DNA from 3 places in the Peribacillus sp. B-H-3 genome. Region 2 is predicted to be linked to each of the others. Evidence: riboswitches for the same ligand, from Rfam matches in the RefSeq annotation. Region 2 holds a riboswitch; each other region holds the start of a gene.
What was found. Region 2 has a riboswitch for cobalamin ahead of ACN6MY_RS01140 (ABC transporter substrate-binding protein). Riboswitches for the same ligand answer to the same signal wherever they lie in the genome.
Positions count from the first base shown of each region.

Region 1 (3,173 bases), 2.3 Mb from region 2:
GACTGGGCATACAAGGTTTCTTTAAGCGTCATTGGTTCACGATAAGACACATCACCATAAATAACTGGAGGTTTTACACAACGAGATCCATAGGATTGAACCCATCCTAATGTGGTCATTTGAAATCCATCCAGTTTTTCACCAAAATACTCAACCATATCTGTACGTTCAAATTCACCATGGACAAAGACGTCTAATCCAATTTTTTCTTGGATGTTAATCCACCGATGAATTTCTTCTTTAATAAAGCTATCATATTGATGATTACTTATTTCCCCCTTCCGACACTGTAAACGGTGTTTTTTCACTGCTTGAGTTTGAGGAAAACTGCCAATCGTTGTGGTTGGCAGAAGAGGAAGTTGAAAAAACTTCTCTTGAATGATTTGGCGTTCCTGAAATGATGCCTTGCGTTCTATTTTTAATGTTTGTGACTTCGCCATGTTTTCGTTAACTTCCAGCCTATTTTTTGATGACAGCTCATTTAACAACAAGATCGCATTCTGACTGGATGAGATCTCTTCTTGGATACTGTCTTTTCCGTTTTGTATCCCTTTCATTAAAATATTCACTTCACTTAATTTCTCATCAGCAAATGATAAGGCTTCCTTCAATATCACTTCAAGACCTACTTCATTTTTCACTGTCACAGGTGTGTGCAGCAGGCTTGAAGATGGCTGTATAATCAACTGTTCTTTAGAAACATAGGACTCAATTTCTTTTAAAAGGGAAAATTTTTTATCAAGATCTGCACGCCAGATGTTTCGGCCATTGATGACTCCAGCTGCGAGTACCTTGTCTTTCGGGAAACCATACATCTGTATAGAAGTGAGATTCTGTCCATTGTCATGTACAAAATCAAGTCCAATTCCCTGAACAGGCAGGGAAATGACTTCTTCGTAATGGTCGATACCTTCAAAGTAGGTTTGTAAGATCACCCGTATATCAGGTGCTGCTTTATGTAATCTGGCATAAACATGATGAAATAACGCAACCTCTTCTTTAGATAGGGTCGTAGACAAAATAGGCTCATCGATTTGTATCCACTGTACACCTTCTTCTTGTAATTCACGGAGTACCTCCGAATAAAGGGGGATAAATGACTCAATGACCGTTTTAAACTCATCCTTGTTATAACCTTTTGAAAGTTTTACAAATGTAACAGGCCCTAGTATCACAGGTTTACCTTCAATATCTAATTTTTGTTTGGCTTCTCTATAGAAATGGAGAGGTCGATTATCAACAAGAGCAGGTACTGCATCTTCAAGCTCCGGAACAATATAGTGATAGTTGGTATTAAACCATTTGGTCATTTCAGAAGCAACGGCCTCTTTTGTCCCTCGTGCGATATCAAAGTATGTTTTAAGCGGTACTTTCCCCCCACTGTATTCAAATCGCTTGGGAACTAACCCGAACATCATAGCCGTATCGAGCACATGATCATACAGGCTAAAGTCACCAACAGGAATAAGATCAATGCCTTTTTCTTTTTGTTTACACAGATGGTTAAGACGAATACCCTCTATTTGTGCCAAGAAATCCTCTTGTTCGAGTTTCCCAGCCCAAAACCGTTCAATCACTCTTTTCCACTCCCTATTTTCACCGATTCTTGGATAACCTAAATTAGAACTTTTAACCTTGCTCATCTTTTAAACACAACTCCTTCTTATATGAATTTGACCTCAACTAAAAAAATCTCCCTATTAGTAGAAAAGGGAGATTTTTACGCATCGTTAACTAGAGTTGAGACCTTCTGGTTTTCTCAACACGTATAATCACTTCCCTATCGTCCGTAGAGTACAAGTGCATACAACAGGCAGGTTTCCTGACTTAGAATCATCGCTCTTATCACCTTCCCATTTCATTCCAGAAACAGTGGTAAACGGATAAGTCGCTCTCCTTTACAGTGGCGGGACCGTGCCGGAATTTCACCGGACTTCCCTTTTAAGCTGAGCAAGACTTTGCACAGCACCTGATGCATTCTTTATTAAGTTTTTATGGGAAAATAACGGAATCAAAATCCTGTAGTAAAAAATAAAAACCTTTTCATTTATAAATAGAGAGGCCTTATTTGCCAGTAACCTCTCTTATTTCTCAAAGCCTCAATCGCTTTGCAGGAACTAGCCCCTTCTCCAATAAGACAAATTGAATGGTTGCCTGGCTTCAAACGGGCCAGTCCCTCCACCTCTCTGAATAAGAGTTTAAACATCTTTTCGTCATCTAATTAATTAGAAATATTAGCATTGCAAAAAGATTCTGTCAAATTAAGATTGTATTTCCTCTTGGGGTACCGCCGACATTTTCAAATAATATGCAACTAACCTGCTAGTTTGGCTGAATAAACTCTTGTAAATATAATACCATAAAAAGTAAATTTAACCTCGTCCCATTTAAAAGACAACACTCTTTACGAAAAAGCCTATTTGAATGTTATTCAACAAAGCTAAAGTGTGCAGAATGCCAGGAAAATTTAAGGTGGAAAGTCGTTAAGCTCCCAATATGTAATTCAGTCTATATGGTGATAATGCTATATCGTTTTCTAGGGTTCCTAGAATAATAAACCCCTATCTGAGAGATAATATGCAACTGACATAATTTGCGTCCTATACAGGGATGATTAACCATCTCTGGGCTTTATCCCTTTTCTTTTACAGATTTATGCAGAGCATTCCATGAAGTTTACAGTATGCAAAAAAAAGAAAGCCGGTTGCTATCAAACAGATAGCGAAACGGCTTTCTTACATGTAATTAGTTGCGGATGAGGTAATCGAATGCGCCTAAAGCTGCAGTCGCACCTGATCCCATAGAAATAATAATCTGTTTATATGCACTATTTGTACAGTCGCCTGCAGCAAACACTCCATCTAGGTTTGTAGCACCTTGCTTATCAACAACAATTTCACCGAAGCGAGTGAGTTCAACGGCATCGCCTAGCCAGTCGGTATTTGGCACAAGGCCAATCTGAACAAACACACCTTCTAATTCAACCCGCTGAACGGTTCCTGTATCCCGCTCAATGTAGGAAATGCCGTTTACTTTATCAGTTCCGGTAATCTCTTTTGTTTGAACATTTTTTAGAACTGTTACATTAGGCAGGCTGTAAAGTCGTTCTTGCAGTACAGCATCAGCCTTCAGTTCTGGCATAAATTCAAGAACAGTTACATGTTTCACGATGC
Region 1 covers NZ_CP183879.1:2,599,308-2,602,480, reverse strand. The annotation lists gene metE (5-methyltetrahydropteroyltriglutamate--homocysteine S-methyltransferase) at 1-1,643, opposite strand, end outside; cobalamin riboswitch at 1,795-1,988, opposite strand; SAM riboswitch class I at 2,082-2,197, opposite strand; gene ahpF (alkyl hydroperoxide reductase subunit F) at 2,746-3,173, opposite strand, start outside.
Region 1: linked by a shared signal. The riboswitch ahead of metE (5-methyltetrahydropteroyltriglutamate--homocysteine S-methyltransferase) and the one ahead of ACN6MY_RS01140 (ABC transporter substrate-binding protein) in region 2 are both predicted to bind cobalamin.

Region 2 (3,173 bases):
GCTGACAAGCGGCAATGTGAACAACCCTAAAAAAGGGATGGAAATGTTAAAGAATAATGTAAGGACCGCACCTGCAGAAGCGCCTGACGAAACACCGAGTGTATACGGATCAGCCAGCGGGTTCCGCAGCAGCCCCTGAAATGAAGCACCAGCAACAGCTAGGGAAGCCCCGACAAGCCCTGCTAAAATAACGCGCGGAAGCCTTATGTTCAACACTATATTCGTGTACATGGAATCTGTATAATCGAAGGGAAGGTGAAATACACCCTTCCCGATGATTTGGAGAATGCTTAAAAAAGGAACTGAAACACTGCCTATGGAAATACCCATGAGGGCTGCCCAAACTAAAAAAACAGCTGCAGCGGCATAGGCAAGCCCCCGATTATTTTTTAAACGTTTCCGGATAGACTGTTTTTGCAAGTTCCTCTACTCCTTCAGCAAGGCGCGGGCCTGAACGTGTCAAAAGATCTGTATTCACATCAAATACCCGTTTGTTCTTAACTGCTTTCACATCCTGCCAGCCTTTTCTGTCCAAGACCTGTTTGCTACCGCCATAAGTTGTGATAATGACGTCCGGATTATGCTTAATCATAGCTTCCTGATCCAATTTAACCCATCCATTTTGGTCTCCGGCTGCATTTTTAGCATGTATGATGCCTGTCATTTCATCCATAAAAGTATTTTTGCCTGTTGTATAGATTTCCGGTGCAGGAGACACTTCAAAAAGAACTTTCTTCTGCTCCTTAATGCCCTCCGCCTTTTTTTCTATCCCTGCTATTTTTTTCTTCATGCCGTCAATAAGCTGATCCGCTTTGATCTTTTCCCCTGTTGCCGTACCAATCAGTTCGATGCTTTGATATACTTTGTCAAAGCTTTGGGCATCATTTACCACAACAACAGGAATTCCGGCATCCTGCAGCTGTTTATGCAGGTCAGCTGCACTTTTTATAATAGATTCATGAGTCAGCACCAAATCCGGCTTCAAGGAAAGGATTTTTTCAACGTTGAATTCCATGCCGCCTATTTTTTCCTTATTCTTCACATCACTAGGATAGTTATCAAAATCAGAGACTCCCACAACCTCTTTGCCAAGGCCTAAAGCATAGGCGGTCTCTGTGTTGCTCGGAATGATGGAAACAATCCTCTTAGGTTTTTTTTCAATCTTTACTTCATTTCCGGAAGCATCTTTTACCTTCAGCGGAAATACTGCGGTTTGCTCCGTTTTATTTTTGCTTTCTCCTGAATCCCCCGTTTTCTTCTGTTCCGAGGCGCACCCTCCCATAAGCATGCCAATCAGAGTCATTAAAAACAGCAGTGAAAAGATTTTCTTCATTTTACACAACCTCCGCTTTCTTCATTTTTCCCGAAAACAAAAAAAACTCCAATAATCATTGGAGATAGCTGCATGGCAAAATATTAACCTTGTCCGCCACACACCTCCCCATCCTCGCGGGTTTATTGGTGTACAGTTACAGGCAGGTCTCCTGGCTTATGGTCATTGTCTGCAGCACCTTCCCGTAGCTTGTACAGTGGCCTATTGCTGCTTACTCCCATTTACAGTGGCGGGACCGCGCTGGCATTTCACCAGCTTCCCTTTTAAGTCTTAAGAAAGACACCCAGTACTGTTTTCACATTTATTTTGTTCATATCGATTATACACCAAACGATATTGAAAAAAAGAGATGTTTGCTGTTTATGCATGCAAATGTTTAGAAAATTCACAGAGCGGAAGTCAGGGAAAGGGATTGCATCAATCATCCGGCCATGAAATCGCTGTTTAAAAATAGAGGAAATCATCTAATAGCGCCAAACAAAAAAAGAGATTGATTGCCAATAAATCTGGCTGCTCGCCCTCTTTCCGGTCATGTCCTTCTCTATAGCCAGGATTTTATCTGTGTCCTGATGGAGTTCTTCTCAATCAGTCCCCGCTGCATACTGACTGGGCACTGACTATTATACTTTCTTATTTTTTCGTTAATAGCAGCAAGAAGAACGTCGGCTTTATCTTGCTCAACCGCTTCTTGCAGAAGATGTCTTATTTCCTGCTGGAGCATTACCCAGGGAGGCAGGTAGCCTGCATTTTTTGCTGTATTGACGAAGTTATCATACACATTTCCCGTAAAAAGCTTTTTGGGTAAAGGCTTTCCGTATCCTGGGTTTGATTTTAATCCGGCTTCATCTCTTTCATATTCTCTAAAAATCTCTGACATTAAGTCTCTTGGGCCTTCATTATTGGAATTCATGTCATCCCTCCTATTTCGGCTTGCTTTCTCTCTTGAATTATACCACCCGCCTTCTTGCCGGAACGCTGAATTATCTGAAAATTTTGTGTCAAAAAAAGCAGCACCCTTATTGGGTATGCCGCCTTCATCTATTGTTTCATCTTAATATATTTTTTTATCCTGGTAAAATTCAGTGCATATAGCACACCGCCAAATGCCAGTATGCCAGCAAGAACTCCGATAATCACAACAATTAATTCATTCACGTAAGTCGCTTTTGGAAAAAACAAAGCTATCAAAAGGCTTTTCAGCGCTGACACGACAAGTACCATAATGGCTGTGGAAGCGATGAGACTTATGAGCCTGAATTTTATATTTTTGAGATTGATGCCGATATTTCTATTTATAACGATGATATTTACAGTCAGAGATGTAAGATATCCAAAGTATGTTGCAATGATGAATCCGGACTCAGGATAGTAGTTTGGCAGGATAAAGTTCAAGGCCAGCTTAACAATGAGACCTGCTGCAAGACCAGCGATTGCTTTTTTTTGCTGATTCACTGTCTGAAGAATGGATGTTGTAACACCATAAATGGCAATAAGGAGCCCTGCCGGAGCGTAAACCTTCAAGAGCCCTCCCCCCATTTCAGGAGTTGCATTAGGAAACATAATATAATAAAGAGGCTCTGCTAAAGCAAACATCCCAAATGCTGCCGGCAGCATAATGGTCATCAGCACCAGGAAGGACTGATTCATTTGCTTTCTCATCAATTTATAATTTTTGGAAACAAAGGATTTCGTCATATTCGGGATGATTGATACACTGAGACCTGTCGTGATTGAAACCGGAAGCAATACAAGGACCTGGGCATATGAAATCACGCCATTAATGTCTTCAGCTTCATGCTGCTTAAAGCCGATATGCATTAAAATCCTATTAATCGAATAC
Region 2 covers NZ_CP183879.1:259,986-263,158, forward strand. The annotation lists gene ACN6MY_RS01135 (FecCD family ABC transporter permease) at 1-420, opposite strand, end outside; gene ACN6MY_RS01140 (ABC transporter substrate-binding protein) at 383-1,333, opposite strand; cobalamin riboswitch at 1,457-1,635, opposite strand; gene ACN6MY_RS01145 (DnaJ family domain-containing protein) at 1,875-2,243, opposite strand; gene ACN6MY_RS01150 (putative polysaccharide biosynthesis protein) at 2,372-3,173, opposite strand, start outside.

Region 3 (3,173 bases), 1.1 Mb from region 2:
AATGTTCCGAGGCCAATTGCCCGGTACTTTTTATTAGTCAATTGGGCTTGGGGAACAGGAATGCTATTTAAATCTATTACATTATCAAGCATACGAACCTGAATGGAAATCAGCCTTTCCAGCACATTGCCTGTTACTGCCTTTGCCAGATTTATAGATGATAGATTGCAGACCACAAAGTCTCCAGCCGTTTTGACTGTGATGATTTTTCCATCTTCTGTGTACTGCTCATGAATGCTTGTGGCACTCTGATTTTGGGCAATCTCCGAGCAAAGATTGCTGCAGTAAATCATGCCGGCGTGTGAGTTCGCATTTTTCCGGTTCACTTCGTCACGGTAAAATAAGAAAGGTGTGCCTGTTTCAAGCTGGCTTTTCATGATGCTTTTCATGATTTCAATTGCCGGTATTTCGATTTTTGAGAGTTCAGGGTTCTCGATGCAGAGTCTGTATTTTTCCCGGAAGGTTCCAGAGCCCCGCTGTTCATCATAAAAATCTTCGAGGGAAAATCCCATAACTGTCCGGACCTCATGCGGATCAAAAAGGAACCACGAGGAACGGGATTCGACTTGTTCCATGAATAAATCCGGCAGACAGATCCCAGTGAATAAATCATGCGTTCTGTAGCGTTCATCTCCATTGTTAAGCTTGGAATCCAGAAAGGGGAAAATATCCTTATGCCAGACATCAAGGTATACAGCAATGGCGCCCTTCCTCTGGCCGAGCTGATCTACGCTTACTGCAGTGTTATTAAGCTGCTTCATCCAGGGAATAACACCTGATGATACTCCTTTAAACCCCTTAATAGCGCTGCCTCTGCTCCTGATTTTACCGAGATAAACACCAATGCCGCCGCCGGATTTAGATACATTGGCAATATCGGTGTTGCTGTCATAAATGCTTTGAAGGCTGTCCTCAACAGTGTCTATGAAGCAGCTTGAAAGCTGTCCATAATTTTTTCCGGCATTTGCAAGAGTAGGAGTGGCAGCGGTCATAAATAGATTGCTGAGTGCCCAGTAAGCTTCCTTCACGTATTCAATTCTTTTTTCTTTTGATTCATTTGCCATAATCGTCATAGCAATAATTAAGAAGCGCTCCTGTGGCAGCTCCTGAATTTTTCCGTCAAAGTCTTTTGCTAAGTATCTGTCAGACAATGTTCTCAATCCTATGTAGGTGAACAGCTTATCCTTGTCTGGATCCAGCAGCTTTCCAATCTCTGTAATTTCTTCTTTTGAATATGAATCGATAAGCAAGGGGTGGAAAATCCCCAGACTGCTTAGATGGCTGATGAGGCTGTACAGAGAACCATAAGGTGCATCGGGACTATAGTTTCTGCTTGCAGCTGCCTCACTGCGCAGGAAGTTCAGGTACACTCTTGCACATACAAAAGTCCAGTCAGGTTCGATTTCTGAAATTAAGGAAAGTCCTTCTAAAATGATGAAATTAGCGATTTGTTCTTTGGAAATCCCGGTTCGGCCAAAGAGGATTTCCGTTACCCTTTCTTTGAAGTCCTCAGTTTTCAGGAAAGGAAAATCACGAAGAATTTCATCGAGGGAAGCGACTGCCTCCTTTTTCAATTCGTATTCCTCGTGCACGGATAGATCTTCAGCAGATAGTGCCTCTTTCATCTTGTTTTCCTCCTTTTGGATATAAAAAAATCCGCTCATGAATTGAGCGGATCAAACGATGTGATAAAAGAGAAAATGAAGACGGTGCTTTTAACCCATCGTTTCATCACCTCAATCCCCGAAGAATAAGAAACTTGGCAGGCAATAGGCAGGTCTCCTGGCTTATGTTCATCCTACTCTGAGTCCTTCCCGTATGAAAACATACAGTGGAAATCTCATTTCGTCACATTTACAGTTGCGGGGACAGCTCCGGGTTTACACCGGATTCCCTTTTCAGCCATTTCTGGCACCTATGCTGCGGTTCTATATATAGTTTTATGTATATGTTCATGTTCCATATCTAGTATATTGACTGATATAATCGTACGCTAACTTTATGGAAATATCAACTATGAAAATGATAAGAAGTTTTTTTAATTTTGGCTGTTTTCTTAAAGATAGCTGTTTTTATTGAGTTCTGTGAGGCAATCTCATTGTTAAATCAACTATCTTGTTCCATAAAAGCAAAGTTTACGAAAACATTGGCAGGAAAATGGCAGCAGCCAAATTTCTGTCAAAAAGAGAAGGGGAAACTTGAAAAAAATTAATAATTAAAGGACAATGAAGTTGTGATAAAATAGATGGAAAAGCTGTGCACCAAATTTGGGAAAGAGCTAAAATTCAATCAAGAACAAAAGGAGTAATAACGTGGAAAAAATATTAGTGTTCGGACATAAAAATCCAGATACAGATACAATTTGTTCAGCCATTGCTTATGCTGATCTGAAAAAACAGCTGGGCATGAATGCAGAACCCGTCCGCCTTGGTGAAATTAACGGAGAAACTCAATTTGCATTAAGCCACTTTAATATGGATGCACCGCGTCTTGTTGAGGGAGTTTCAGCTGAAGCGGATACTGTCATTCTGGTTGACCATAATGAACGCCAGCAAAGTGCGGATGATATCAATAAAGTACGGATTCTGGAAGTAATCGATCATCACAGAATTGCAAACTTTGAAACAAGCGATCCGCTATATTATCGGGCTGAGCCTGTTGGCTGTACAGCAACGATCTTAAATAAGATTTACAAAGAAAACGGCGTCAGCATTTCAAAGGAAATTGCCGGTCTGATGCTTTCTGCGATCATTTCAGATACTTTGTTATTTAAATCACCTACCTGCACGGACCAGGATGTTGCCTGTGCACTTGAATTAGCAGCAATTGCAGGAGTTGAAGCAGAGAAATACGGTCTGGACATGCTGAAGGCAGGAGCCGATTTAAGTGATAAGTCCATTGAACAGCTTATTTCGCTGGATGCAAAGGAATTCCAGATGGGGAATGTCAAAGCTGTAATTGCCCAGGTTAATGCTGTGGATACGAATGATGTTCTATCACAGCAGGATGAGCTTGAAAAAGCCATTTCTCAAGTCATAGAAGAACGCAGCCTGGATTTATTCCTGTTTGTGGTTACAGATATCCTGAACAATGATTCTGTTGGCCTTGCACTGGGCCGTTCAGCAGAATCTGTTGAAAAAGCCTACAATGTAACTCTTGCAAATAATACGGCA
Region 3 covers NZ_CP183879.1:1,371,411-1,374,583, forward strand. The annotation lists gene ACN6MY_RS06780 (ribonucleoside-diphosphate reductase subunit alpha) at 1-1,625, opposite strand, end outside; cobalamin riboswitch at 1,755-1,934, opposite strand; gene ACN6MY_RS06785 (manganese-dependent inorganic pyrophosphatase) at 2,313-3,173, shown strand, end outside.
Region 3: linked by a shared signal. The riboswitch ahead of ACN6MY_RS06780 (ribonucleoside-diphosphate reductase subunit alpha) and the one ahead of ACN6MY_RS01140 (ABC transporter substrate-binding protein) in region 2 are both predicted to bind cobalamin.